DNA from 3 places in the Lysinibacillus sp. FSL M8-0337 genome. Region 1 is predicted to be linked to each of the others. Evidence: riboswitches for the same ligand, from Rfam matches in the RefSeq annotation. Region 1 holds a riboswitch; each other region holds the start of a gene.
What was found. Region 1 has a riboswitch for cobalamin ahead of MKY08_RS13065 ((2Fe-2S) ferredoxin domain-containing protein). Riboswitches for the same ligand answer to the same signal wherever they lie in the genome.
Positions count from the first base shown of each region.

Region 2: it holds a riboswitch for cobalamin, as region 1 does, so the genes downstream of both, MKY08_RS20505 (hypothetical protein) here and MKY08_RS13065 ((2Fe-2S) ferredoxin domain-containing protein) in region 1, are expected to answer to the same signal.
Region 3: it holds a riboswitch for cobalamin, as region 1 does, so the genes downstream of both, MKY08_RS02300 (ABC transporter substrate-binding protein) here and MKY08_RS13065 ((2Fe-2S) ferredoxin domain-containing protein) in region 1, are expected to answer to the same signal.

Region 1 covers NZ_CP151996.1:2,732,454-2,736,941, forward strand. Annotated here, with positions in the region: gene cobJ (precorrin-3B C(17)-methyltransferase) at 1-1,489, opposite strand, end outside; gene MKY08_RS13065 ((2Fe-2S) ferredoxin domain-containing protein) at 1,493-1,864, opposite strand; cobalamin riboswitch at 2,000-2,180, opposite strand; cobalamin riboswitch at 2,437-2,621, shown strand; gene MKY08_RS13070 (energy-coupling factor ABC transporter permease) at 2,764-3,510, shown strand; gene MKY08_RS13075 (energy-coupling factor ABC transporter substrate-binding protein) at 3,512-3,784, shown strand; gene cbiQ (cobalt ECF transporter T component CbiQ) at 3,788-4,488, shown strand, end outside.
Region 2 covers NZ_CP151996.1:4,215,628-4,220,115, forward strand. Annotated here, with positions in the region: gene MKY08_RS20495 (tyrosine-protein phosphatase) at 1-606, opposite strand, end outside; gene MKY08_RS20500 (cobalamin-binding protein) at 1,176-2,135, opposite strand; gene MKY08_RS20505 (hypothetical protein) at 2,137-2,679, opposite strand; cobalamin riboswitch at 2,833-3,036, opposite strand; gene MKY08_RS20510 (glutathione peroxidase) at 3,191-3,736, opposite strand; gene MKY08_RS20515 (hypothetical protein) at 4,004-4,488, opposite strand, start outside.
Region 3 covers NZ_CP151996.1:494,849-499,336, forward strand. Annotated here, with positions in the region: partial or broken gene MKY08_RS02295 (IS3 family transposase) at 1-1,098, shown strand, start outside; cobalamin riboswitch at 1,284-1,470, shown strand; gene MKY08_RS02300 (ABC transporter substrate-binding protein) at 1,684-2,649, shown strand; gene MKY08_RS02305 (iron ABC transporter permease) at 2,646-3,647, shown strand; gene MKY08_RS02310 (adenosylcobinamide amidohydrolase) at 3,644-4,488, shown strand, end outside.

The DNA of each region.
Region 1 (4,488 bases):
CTACGACAGGCTGTGCTGCATGTGCTGTTCGACCTACCGGCTTAGCTCCGATAAAGACATCGAATTTACTTTTGCGATAAACAATACCGATATCATCAAACACAGCACGATAACATGCCATGCCACAACCATTAAAGCCAATATTTAATGTTTTCGGCAATGACAACCCACCTAGAGTTGCTTGAAGTTCCTCTGCATATGGGATGGAATCAGCCTTCTCCCCATAACAGAAATCACATGCCTTTAATGACAACACATCCCCAATTGGTGAGAGTAAAAACCCTACTTCTCTCAACTTCTCTGTTATCGCTTCTGGTTCTGTCGTTGGGATTTTCAAATGTATTTGATGGTCTGGTGTATATTCCATCGTGCCTTCGTCTCCCACAACTTCAGCCAATGCCATCATTTGCTGTGGTGTAAAAAATTTATTTGCTACCCCAGGGCTAACAGCTAGTTCAAAAATTGACTCCATTTTTTGTTGAACTAGCTTTGGTGTGGCTTTTGTTACAGTTGTCCCCTGCACCATTGCAAGTGCTGTTGCTGCCATTTCTAAAGACGATTTTGTCGGTGTTGATACAGGTGTAATGGCAATATTACTTTTCATCCGTCCTGCATTTGGATCTGCCGCAAAATCATGGCTTGCAGTACCTGTTTCTTGGTTCATTGCCCACGGTTCATTTTCTTCTCTTAAACGCTGATGAGGACGTAAAGGCTGTTTTTCTTCCCCGAGCGTATATTTACGCTGATAGCCTCGCGGTGTAATCATTTTATTATCATAGAAAAACGTCGAAGAGTTGCCGATAATAACCGTTGTTAACATGCCGATATCATGCTCAAGCATCTCTGCTAAAGTCGTCATCGTAATTTCCTGACGCTCTCGGTAGGCACTCTTGACAAGACCTACAGGCGTATCAGGCGAGCGATATTCAAGTAAAATCCGCTGGGCTTCGACAATTTGACGTGTGCGGCGACCACTTTTCGGATTATATAAAGCGATGACAAAATCTGCCATAGCCGCTGCTTCCACACGCTTGGCGATTAAATTCCATGGCGTTAAATGGTCACTTAAACTAATGGTGCAAGAGTCATGCATAATCGGTGCACCTAGTAAACTTGCACAGGAATTGATAGCTGAAATACCTGGTACGATTTCGACTTCAACACCTGTTGCTTCTGTCCAACCAAGCTCAATCAGTACTTCATAGACAAGCCCTGCCATCCCATATACACCCGAATCTCCACTTGAAATAACGGATACAATATTGCCAGCTTCCGCTTGACGTACTGCTTCTTGCGCTCGTGAAACTTCTTCTGTCATGCCCGTACTAACAATCGACTTTGCACTAACTAAATCTTGAATAAGCTCAACATACGTTTTATAGCCAATAATAAATTCACTTTGTTGCAGTGCCTCCACAGCACGAGTCGTAATATGGTTAAAATCACCAGGGCCAAAGCCCACAACAAAAATCTTTCCTTTTTGCGCCATTTTTTACCCCTCTTTCACCTTGTCGATGCCTTTAATGGCTGTTGTTTGTGGTGTACGCTGTAATGTACCTTCTTTCAGCGTAAAAACATGTTCACTATGTAAAGAATCATGGTTTAAATCTTGTACAAGTGTTCTTCCGTGTTCAACCGATGGCACACGATACCAATTTCCTTGTGGATAAGCGATGACAACACAGGCATCTTTGCATCTGCCATTACAGCGCGTTCTTGTCGTATGTATTTCCTTATCAAGTGCTAATTTTTCGATTTCATCTCGTATTGCTAGGGTAATTTCCTCTGCCTCTTTTTTCATGCAGCTACTGCCATTACAAATAAAAAGATGCGTTTTCATTCCCTCTAAGTTCCAAGTTGTCATTGCTTTTCTCCCCTCATTTACTTTTAGGAAAAAGAAAAAACCTTCACTCTATATCGAAGAGTCAAGGTTTTGTAGAAGCCAAAATAAAAACGAATATACACGTATCCGCTCTCGCTTCACTTCTCCCTCCGAAAAGTTTGCATGCCATCAATAAGCAGGTTTCCTGACTTAAGCTTCCTTTTACTCTCGCGCCTTCCCAAGTTTTCAGTGGCATTGCGATTTCATCAGCTATTACAGTAGCGGGGGCTGTATCGGATTTACACCGATTTCCCTATTATCTCGAAATTTATCGAGCACTTATAGATGTATTTATATTAAATTAAAAAGCTGTATGTTTTTAAAAAGAATTGAAAAACTGTCTCTATCATAGCCTATTTTTTTAATACTTTTCAACATTTCTTTTTCATTTATTAGATTTTTAATAAAATTTCAACAAGTAATTCATTGAAAGCGACAGCTATTCTCTTATATTTATCTGAATTTTCTAGAATGTCAAATAACAAAAAAAATTTTTTTATAAAAAAAGATAGCTTGTGAATGGAAAAACATGTTACACTGTGTCGTGAAATCTCACAATTTCATCTTTTTTCGGTGCGAAGTGTAGCCATTTCGCTTAAAAGGGAAGCCGGTTCAAGTCCGGCGCGGTCCCGCCACTGTACTAGGGAGTTTTATAGAGAATGTCACTGTCCAATGGACGGGAAGACCTATAAAACGTTGAACTAAAGCCAGGAGACCTGCCGAAAAAAACGTGATCGTTTCAACCTACGAGGATAGGTGTGCGGCTTGGCAGATGATGATTCTATTTGCTTTTTCAGCTATGCACTTTTCCTAAATTAGGAGAAGTGCTTTTTTTATTGCGCACGCTACATTCGAAAATTTTGATTTAAGGAGGAGAGATTTTGAAATTATCTTTTTGGAAACTTAGTTACTTCCTACTAGCATTTTTACTAGTACCAAAACGAGCATTTGCGATGCATATCATGGAAGGATTTTTACCGATTGAATGGGCGATATTTTGGTGGATTATTTCAATTCCATTTATTATTTTAGGGTTACGCTCAATTCGCAAAACAATTGATGAAAACCCTGAAACGAAAATGATATTAGGGCTATCAGGGGCATTTGCATTCGTCTTATCTGCACTAAAAATTCCATCTGTTACGGGCAGTTGCTCACACCCTACTGGTGTTGGACTTGGCACAGTCCTGTTTGGCCCATTAGCAATGAGTGTGATTGGGACAATCGTCTTGTTATTCCAATCGTTACTTTTAGCGCATGGTGGCATTACCACTCTTGGCGCAAATGCTTTTTCCATGGCGATTGTAGGACCAATGATTGCGTATGCTGTTTTTAAAGGTGCTCAAAAAATCGGTCTATCCTTTTCTCTCGCTGTCTTTTTTGCAGCAATGCTTGGGGACTTAGGTACATATGTTGTCACGTCCGTTCAACTTGCACTTGCCTTCCCTTCAGAAGTAGGAGGCTTTATGGCTTCATTCACAAAATTCGCTAGTATTTTCGCGTTAACACAAATTCCACTAGCAATTAGTGAAGGGATTTTAACTGTTATTGTGATGAATTTCTTAAAAAAATACAATGTAAGCGAATTAAAAGCTTTACGTGTTTTCTCTGCAAAGGAGGCACATTAACATGAAGAAAAATTTACTGTTACTAGCTATAGTGATACTTTTAGCAATCATCCCTCTATTCATCCAAAAAGGCGCTGAATTCGGCGGTGCTGACGGTGAAGCTGAAGCAGCCATTGGTGAAATAAACAAAGACTACGAACCATGGTTTGAAAGCTTATGGGAGCCACCAAGTGGTGAAATTGAAAGTCTATTATTCGTCTTACAAGCCGCTATTGGCGCTGGTTTTATTGGCTATTTCGTGGGCTATATGCGCGGTAAGCATAAAGAAGGTTAAACGATGTTACTCATTGATAAGTATGCTTATATGAATAAACTAGCGTCCGTTCATCCGTTAGAAAAAATGACGTTCTCCCTTGGGTTGTTGCTATTGTCGCTTATCATGAGAGATGAACAAATTTCACTCATTACATTTCTTGTAATGAGTGCTTTTATCATTTTAGGCGCAAAAATTCCTTTACAATATTATGCAAAACTACTGCTTTTACCGAGTTTTTTCTTGCTCTCCAGTTTACTATCTATTTTGATTTCGATTGCACCTACTGCTAGTATTTTGCCGGCGCATCTATGGACATTTTCGCTAAGCCAGTGGACCCTTTTTATAGGAAATGACAGCTTAACAACAGCGCGGCACCTATTTTTCACCGTTTTGGGCAGTATTAGTTGTTTATATTTTTTAATTTTAACGACTTCCGTACAATCCATTTGTTATGTCTTACGGCAATGGCGGTTGCCAGCTTTATTTGTAGAGTTGGTAGAGCTAACATACCGTTTTATTTTTATCTTTTTAAATAGCATGCAAAAAATTCATCTTGCACAACAAGCTCGTCTTGGTTATCAATCACCAATGCAATGGCTTCGGTCGATTTCCATGCTTATTGCAGCACTGTTTGCCGAAATGTTCCAACGCAGTTGCGAACTAAATAATGCGATGCAGGCGCGCGGTGGTGAGGCTGTCTATTGGCAAGAAAGTAGTAGCTA
Region 2 (4,488 bases), 1.5 Mb from region 1:
TTCATGATCATTAAAAGTATCTTGGATTGCCTGTGCCATGCGTTCTACCATTGGACGTAAGTAAATATTTGTTTCTAAATAGTCTTGCATAATGGTTTCCTCTGGCACATCTAATGCTAGCAAAATAAGAGCTCCTCCAATACCTGTTCGATCTTTGCCTACTGCACAATGATGAACTAGACCTAGATTATCTGGATTTTGGATGGTTGCCATTAATTTTTTAAATGATACATTGTTAAATGGCATTTGTGCATAAAAATCTCGGAACATCTCAGGACTTACAACTTTATAAAAATTGTGACCACCAGTATTTGTTGGCATCTCAAACGCATGATTTCCCTTTGCAGGAATTTGAATATACTTTGCATCCTTGAATGTTGGATTAGGGTTATTTCGTGCCTCGTGTTCATCTCGGTAATCAAAAATTGTTTTTACCCCTAATGTTTCAAAGCGCACCTTATCCGCTGGTGTCATCTTACCAAGTGCAGCTGAACGATATAGCAAGCCATTCTTTACGATACGACCATCCCTCGTCTTATAGCCACCCATGTCGCGGAAATTCAAGACTGCCTCAAACGGAATAACTTTCATGTCAAACTGTGTCATCCACTACGCCTCCCTTATGTTAGCAATCATTTCTACTTCTATTTTATAGAACAAACAAAGAGAATACCAATTATCCAATGCCTTATTTATTCAACTATATTTATTTTAAAACAGGAATAACGCTATTGTCCGCTTCGGCGAATACTTTCTACAAAGGAAGAAATGCCAGCGGGCAACAACGGCATAGCAAAAACAGATAATGGGACAAAAGAGAAAAAGTGTTAGATTGATGGCAGTCAATCTAACACTTTTTTGCTGCGCCGTTATTGTCCGCTTCGGCGGTGCTTTCTGCGGGCACACCGTAAGCCGCAACCCTCGCTACGCGCGGTCTGTTGCGTCTAACATAATGTGCTTTTCCCGCTAGAGTCACCACCTCCGCCACCAACAACTAGGGAACCCTTCTAATTTATTATTCATTGCAAAAGAAATAATAGTAAATATATTCTATATATTTTCTTAGCAAAAATTTATCAAAACCAATGTACCTCTATTTAAGATTTTAAGGTTATGTCCCAGCCTCTTTTCTCTTTCGCCTAAAGCTAATATGAAAGGTTCTTTACCGTTTATCCTTATTTAAATAACTCAGGATATACAGCTTTTGCAATCATCTCAACAGCTTCCCCGATACGAGGTCCAGGACGATTTGAAATATCTGTATCAATAGCATTTACTGCTTTATCTTGAATAGCTGTAATCGTATTCCATCCATCACGTCCTAGAATTTCCCCTACTGGGTCTTTTACATAGTTGACCGTTGTTAAAATAACTTGAGGGTTTTTCGCAATAACATCTTCCTCTGCAACCTTTACCCATCCTGTTTGGTCACCAAATACATTGTTGACATTTGCAGCATTTAAAATTTCCTGTTGGAAAGTACCAGCTGCTGTTGTATAAATATCAGGTTTTGGGCTAATTTCTAAGTAAACATTTTTTGGTGTTTCTACACTTTTTACTTTTGCTTGAACATCAGCAATTTTCGCTTTAATCTCTTTGTTTAATTGCTCGCCTTTATCTTGTACACCCATCACTTCAGCAAGTTGTTGAATATCTCCATAAACATCTTCAAATGATGCAGCTGATTGAATAACAAATACTTTCACACCTGCATCTTCAAGACCTTTTAGTGCATCTAGTGTCTCTTCATTTCCTGTAGAGTACGCAATGACAACATCTGGCTTTAAGGCTACAATTCGTTCGCTATTAAATGTCACTGAATCTGACACACGTTCGATGTTTTTTGCTTCTTCTGGGTACGTATCATATTCTGTAGCTCCGACAACTTTATCGCCAACACCTAGTGCAAATAAAATTTCTGTGTTACTTGGTTGTAATGACACAACAGTTTTCGGTACTGCATCAAATGCTACTTCTACATCGCGATCATCCTTAACTTTATAGCCACTTTGCTCAACTTGTTGGTCCGATTTAGATGTATCGTCATTTTTCGCTTTATCTGCTGTGCCGCATCCTGTCAATACAAGCGCAAGCATTAACACAGTAAGCCATTGGAATTTTAATAGTTTTTTCACTTTATTCATTCTCCTTCTTTTTCTTCATTGGATATGATTTGCTAATAAACGGGATTTCAGCGATTCCAGCCTGTTGATTCATGTAAACAGCCATAACAAAAAATACATTAGCTAGTAATCCTAAGTAGTCGAAAAGAATGGCCGGTACTTCCCTTTCCTCTGACACTTTATGTAGCACGCGGTACGATTTTTTTGCCTCACTCCGACATAAGTGAAGCGCAGTTGCAGCCCCCGTGCCTTGTGGCAAAACAAAATTTTGTATTTGTTCCTTTACATGTCCTACATAAAAATCATAACGATCACTGAGCCAGGACAAATCTTCTTCCGTTACCGCAAGTTTGCCACGTACCGAGCCGTTGACATGGTATGCCATTGGCAAAATAGTCAATAAATCTGCCCCGACTAGTTCAACTTCTTCGGCTTTTACAGCAGCCAATGCTACACCGATATGCGTTGTTAAACTATCTGTACGGATTTCAAAATCAACTGTAGATATTTTTTCACGCATGAATGGGTAACAAGAATAACGCGCATCTTTTTTCATCTGTAATCCCTTCTTTCTTTCATGAACAGATTTTGCTTAAAAGGTGCATAAAAAAACGTCGCTCCCTAGGGAACGACGAAAATAGCATATATAGTGTTGTCTAACGAAGACAGCTAATGTATTTGCCGTATATCCTCCTAGCTTCCGAAGAGTTTTTATACATTAAATAACGGTCGGTCTCCTGGCTCGTACAGTTAGCTACCTTCATTTCGTAGCGCTCATAAAGCCTTCCCATCCTGTTGTCTTTGGACAGTGGCATGTATTATGATTTTTGTACTTACAGTTGCGGAAACAGCTTCGGTCTTACACCGAATTCCCGATTATGCTAAAATTAGCACCATTATTCTGCAAGAATTATTCACTTGAATAGCAGTTTATCATATATGGATTTAAAAAAATAGTTATGAGATTGAAGTATAATCGAATATATCCACACCGTACTTAGCACTATTTCTACATAGTGACCAGCTATTCGTTATTCTTTCCTAATAATTCTGACTAAAAGAACTAGCTATAAAATTTTTTCAATTGCTTGCTCAATATCTAGTTGGGAATCAGTTGGTTCGAAGCGTTCAACTATATTACCTTGATTATCTACTAAAAATTTCGTAAAGTTCCAACGAATATTACGCCCATCTAAAAAGCTAGGAGCGATTTGGATAATTGATTCCGCTAACATCTTTTCCTGCATATTGGCTTTGCCGAATTCACGAAAATCTACTTCGTGCTTTAAATAATTGAATAATGGATGTGTCCCCTCGCCATTTACTTGAACTATTTCAAAGATTGGGAATGTTACCCCGTAGTTAATTTGACAAAGTTTAATGGTCTTTGCTCCATCTTCTGGGTTTTGTTCTCCAAATTGATTACAAGGGAAACCTAACACAATAAAATTATCCTTGCCATATTTATCATACATTTTCTGTAAATCTTCGAATTGATATGTAAAATCACATTGGTTGGCTGTGTTGACAATTAGCATCGTCTTTCCACGATAGGTTTCCATTGATAAAATTTCACCGTTTGGCTTCTTTACTAAATAATTATAAATACCCATTATCTCGACCCTTTCTACTTTCTATTTTTTTATATAGAATGACCAACTATAACCCCTCACCGTTATGTGAACAATTATGTTGCTTATTCCTCAACAAATGGTTTTGTCGCTTTTTTTGAAATCTAATAACTATTGCCTACTAAATCCCTCATAAGTAAATAAGACCTATATTCACATGAATCAAAAATACTGTTTTTTTTATTATAACAATAACTTTTCTTTCTTCAAAATAACACGCTCAACCATAAAAATAGCCATCTCGCTATGTTAACGGATGGCTGTTTTATATTTCTTTTTACATTTTGTATCTTGCTCTTCTTCAATTAATCTCATGGCAATATCCAACAATTTATGATCATTAGTAGCATCAAATAATTTCTTGAATGAGACAATAATATCATAACGAATAAGTGTTGGTTGTTTTTCATCCATACAAGTTTGGAACCTTTTTGCTAAATAAGAAACAATTAAATCTCTTTGAACCTGTCCTGCAAGTCCTATTTGCCAGATTGCTTGTAATGCCTGTCTTGCGGTTACTTTTCTTTCATCATACGTCACTGCCCAGATTTTTAGAAAATCATCAAGAACACGCTCTTCCGGATCACTCTTTGCTGCTAACGCACATAAAAACTGCGCAGCACGCGCACGCGCATGTCCATTATTATATGTAAGGGCTTTAACAAGTTGTTCCCAAACTGCATATGTCCAATCGACTGGCTCTTGCACAATCTTCATCAATTTTCTATAAGACT
Region 3 (4,488 bases), 2.2 Mb from region 1:
TATAGCAGCTCCATCGTCCATTATTCATTGGCGAAAACAGTTTGAAACAAAAGGATTCGATGCCCTTCAATCAAAGGAAAAGGGGCGTCCATCCATGAAAAAAGAAACCAATAAACAACCAAAACATACACCAGTAGAAGGCTCACCAGAAGCACTTCAAGCTCGTATCAAGCAGCTTGAAATGGAAAACGAGTATTTAAAAAAGTTGAACGCCTTAGTTCAAGCCAAAGAAACATCACCAAAGAAGACAAAGTAAAGGTCATCTATGAATTAAGGCATAAATACTCGGTGAAGGCACTTGTCGAATTCGCACAGATTCCACGTAGTACGTATTATGACATAGTGAAGAAACTGAATCGTCCCGATCCAGATACCGACTTAAAGGCTGAAATTCAATCCATCTATAACGAACATGAAGGCCGTTACGGATACCGTCGCATTCGTGATGAACTCGCAAATCGTGGACGAAGAGTGAATCATAAGAAAGTACAACGTATCATGAAAACACTTCGTTTAAAGTGCGTAGTCAGAATGAAAAAGTATAAATCATATAAAGGGACAGTCGGTAAAATCGCACCGAATATTTTAGACCGCAAATTTACAGCTGAAGCCCCTAATGAAAAGTGGGTAACAGATATTTCAGAGTTTAAATTGTTTGGTGAAAAACTCTATTTATCCCCTGTTTTAGACTTATTTAACGGAGAAATTATTACTTACACAATTGGTCATCGACCAACGTATTCACTTGTCTCAGAAATGTTGGAGAAAGCATTAGAGAAGTTACCAGAGGAACGCCAATTACTGATGCATTCCGATCAAGGCTGGCATTATCAAATGAAGCAATACCGTCACGCACTTGCATCAAAAGGCATTGTGCAAAGTATGTCACGTAAAGGCAACTGTTATGACAACTCGGTGATGGAGAATTTCTTTGGGATTTTGAAATCGGAATTCCTTTATTTAAAGGAGTTCGAAAGTGTTGAGCATTTTAAATTGGAACTTGAAAACTATATAACGTATTACAATACGAAACGAATTAAGGCAAAATTAAAACTGAGTCCGGTACAATACCGAACTCAGTTTACCCAAGCTGCCTAAATGAAATAACCGTGTCTAACTTTTAGGGGTCACTTCACAATTGCGTGTCGGGGTTTTTCTGTTTTTACGAACAAAATTGTTTGAGTGACTGGCACTCGTGTCAGGCACGCACGCAATTTTTGAAGCGCCTAGAATGGTGTCACTTTTTTTATCGTTCCCTATTTCTATTTTCATGTATAATAAAATCAACTGAATATTATAAAGGTTCTTTACTTAAGTAAAGTGAAAAGGGAAATCGGTGTAATTCCGATGCGGTCCCGCCACTGTAAGTGTGAGTTTTTTCAATGGATGCCACTGAAAGTTATTTTGGGAAGGCATGAAAAAGCATTTGGAGCACGAGCCAGGAGACCTGCCTTTATAGAACATTACATTTCAGCCTACGAGGATAGGATGGTGGTTTTTTGTGCAAGCCCGCCTCTCGTTAAATGGACGAGGGCTTTTTTTATGTTTTGTAAGGCGACTATCGATAACCATTGAAAATAAAAGGTGAGCAATCCCCATATTTAATAATGACAATCAACATACTATCGATCAATCAAGTTAACAGAGCTAAAAAATGCACATACAATCTAAGGAGGATTCTCAATGAAAAAGTATTGGAAGATAGGATTATCAGCATTTTTGGCAATGGGTTTACTTGCAGCATGTGGAGCACAACCGAAAAACGAGCAATCTACATCAGAACAGCAGGAGCAACAAGTAACCAAACAAGAAGAAGCAACATTTCCAGTGACAATAAAAGATGCTACTGGCAAAGATATCGTGCTAGAAGCACCGCCTGAAAAAATTGTTTCTCTTATTCCGAGTAATACAGAAATATTATTTGGGCTTGGCCTAGATGATGAAATTGTCGGCGTCAATGATTATGATGATTATCCACCGGAGGCAGCTAAAAAAGAAAAAGTCGGAAGTATGGAATTCAATATTGAACAAATTATCGCCTTACAGCCAGATATTGTGTTTGCTCATGAATCAGGAATGGCTTCTTTAGATGGAGCGATGGATCAGCTTGAAGCAGCGGGTGTAAAGGTATTTGTAGTGGCGAATGCAAGCGATTTTAATGAAACTTATACGACGATTGAGCAATTAGGACGCGCAACTGGTAAGTTACCGGAGGCACAAAAAATTATTGCTAATATGAAAGTCAAAGTGGAAGAAATCCAAGCGAAATTGCAAGATGTGGAACCAAAGAAAGTCTTTGTCGAAACGTCAGATGAGCCTGAAATCTACACACCTGGTAAGGATACATTTATGCAGGAAATGCTAAATATGATTCATGCTGAAAATATTGCAGCTGATACAACTGGTTGGTTCAAAATTGATGCGGAGCAAATTATTACAAAAAATCCAGATGTCATCGTTGTCACATACGATTATGTGCCAAATATTTTAACGAAAATTCCACAACGTGCAGGCTTTGATTCTATTACAGCTGTAAAAAATAAAGCAATTGTACAAGTAGATGAAAATTTAACAAGTCGTCAAGGCCCGCGTTTAGCAGATGGGCTTGAAGAGTTAGCGAAAGCTATCTATCCAGAGGCTTTCGAGTGAGTAGAGCATTTTTAGCCTATATTACAGCCATTACGTTACTTCTTGTTAGCATCTGGTGTGGCGTATCAATAGGCTCGGTTCATATTCCATTTGAAGTATTTTGGAATAGGGCGGCAGATGAAACAGCCGCTAATATTTTATGGAAAATTAGGTTGCCACGCGTATTGCTGGCAGGACTTGTTGGCGCATCGTTGGCGATTGCAGGGGCAGCCTTCCAAGGATTGTTAAAGAATCCATTGGCAGATCCTTATACGCTAGGTGTATCTTCGGGAGCGTCAGTAGGTGCTGTGGTGACATTATTTTTTGGTATCTCGATGCCTGTTGTCGGACTGTATGCATTACCAACGCTTAGTATGGTGGGTGCGGTACTAACAATGGTAGCTGTCATGAGCTTTGCCAGAATAGTCGACCGCGCACTGAAAATGGAAACACTTATTTTAACAGGGGTTATTTTTAGTTCTTTTTTAGGGTCTCTTATTTCCTTAATGATTGCATTATCAGGTGAAGAGCTCCGCCAAGTGATAGGCTGGTTGCTTGGTTCAGTATCAATGCGGGGCTGGCCGTATGTGCAGATGATTACACCATTTGTTGTTATAGGTTCTGCTATTCTGTGGACGCAAAGACGAGAGCTCAATGTTCTATTATACGGAGAAGAACGTGCGAAGCATTTAGGTGTCAATGTAAAGCGTAGTAAATATTTAATTTTAGTAGGGGGCTCCATGCTGACTGGTGCGGCTGTTGCTGTTTCTGGAACAATCGGTTTTGTCGGTTTAGTTGTGCCACATATGACACGTATGGTTTGGGGTTCGGATCACCGTCATCTATTGCCGTTATCATTTATCAATGGCGCAACATTGTTAATTATTTGTGATTTAGTGGCGCGGACAATCATTATCCCACGTGAATTACCAATAGGCGTTATTACTGCATTTATTGGTGCGCCTGTCTTTTCTTATATTTTCTATAAGCAACGTAGAAGCAAGGGGGTACGTGTATGATTATCGTCGAACACCTATCGGGTGGCTATGAGGACGTACCTATCGTCAAAGATGTTAGCTTTACCGTTGAAAAGGGGAAAATCCTTGGCATTTTAGGACCGAATGGTAGTGGCAAATCGACATTATTGAAAGTCATTAGCGGCCTATTGCCTGCAACAGCAGGAACGGTTTTTTTAGATGGCAAAAATATTAAACACTATAGCCCGCGCGCGCTGGCGAAAAAGATGGCCGTCTTACCACAATTACATGCCAATGCATTTTCAAATACCGTGCGGGAAGCGGTATCGCTCGGTCGTTATCCGCATCAAACTGGCTTTTTTTCCAATTGGTCAGAGCAAGATGAACGAGCTGTTCAATATGCTATGGACCAAACAGGGGTAGCACGCTATGAGCATACATCGATGGAGTTTCTATCGGGTGGCGAGCAACAACGGGTTTTTGTTGCGCAAGCTTTGGCGCAAACAGCAGAAGTATTATTGCTAGATGAGCCGACCAATCACTTAGATATTGCTCATCAACGTCAACTATTGGATATGGTGCGCAAAGAAGCAATCGAGTGCGGTTTAACCGTTATTATGGTGCTACATGACATGAACTTAGCCTCTCTTTATTGTGATGAATTATTGTTAATGGAGAGCGGCTCTGTGCGTGCTTTAGGTGTACCACATAAGGTGTTAATAGCTTCACAAATTGAGGATGTATATCAGGCACGGGTAACAACCTATGCCCACCCTGAAATACCGAAACCGCAAATTACAATTATGCCATCAACCAATGAATACCAGCAACGAGCTGACATAGTAAAAGAAGATTTTTGTGTAACGCCAGATTATATTCAACT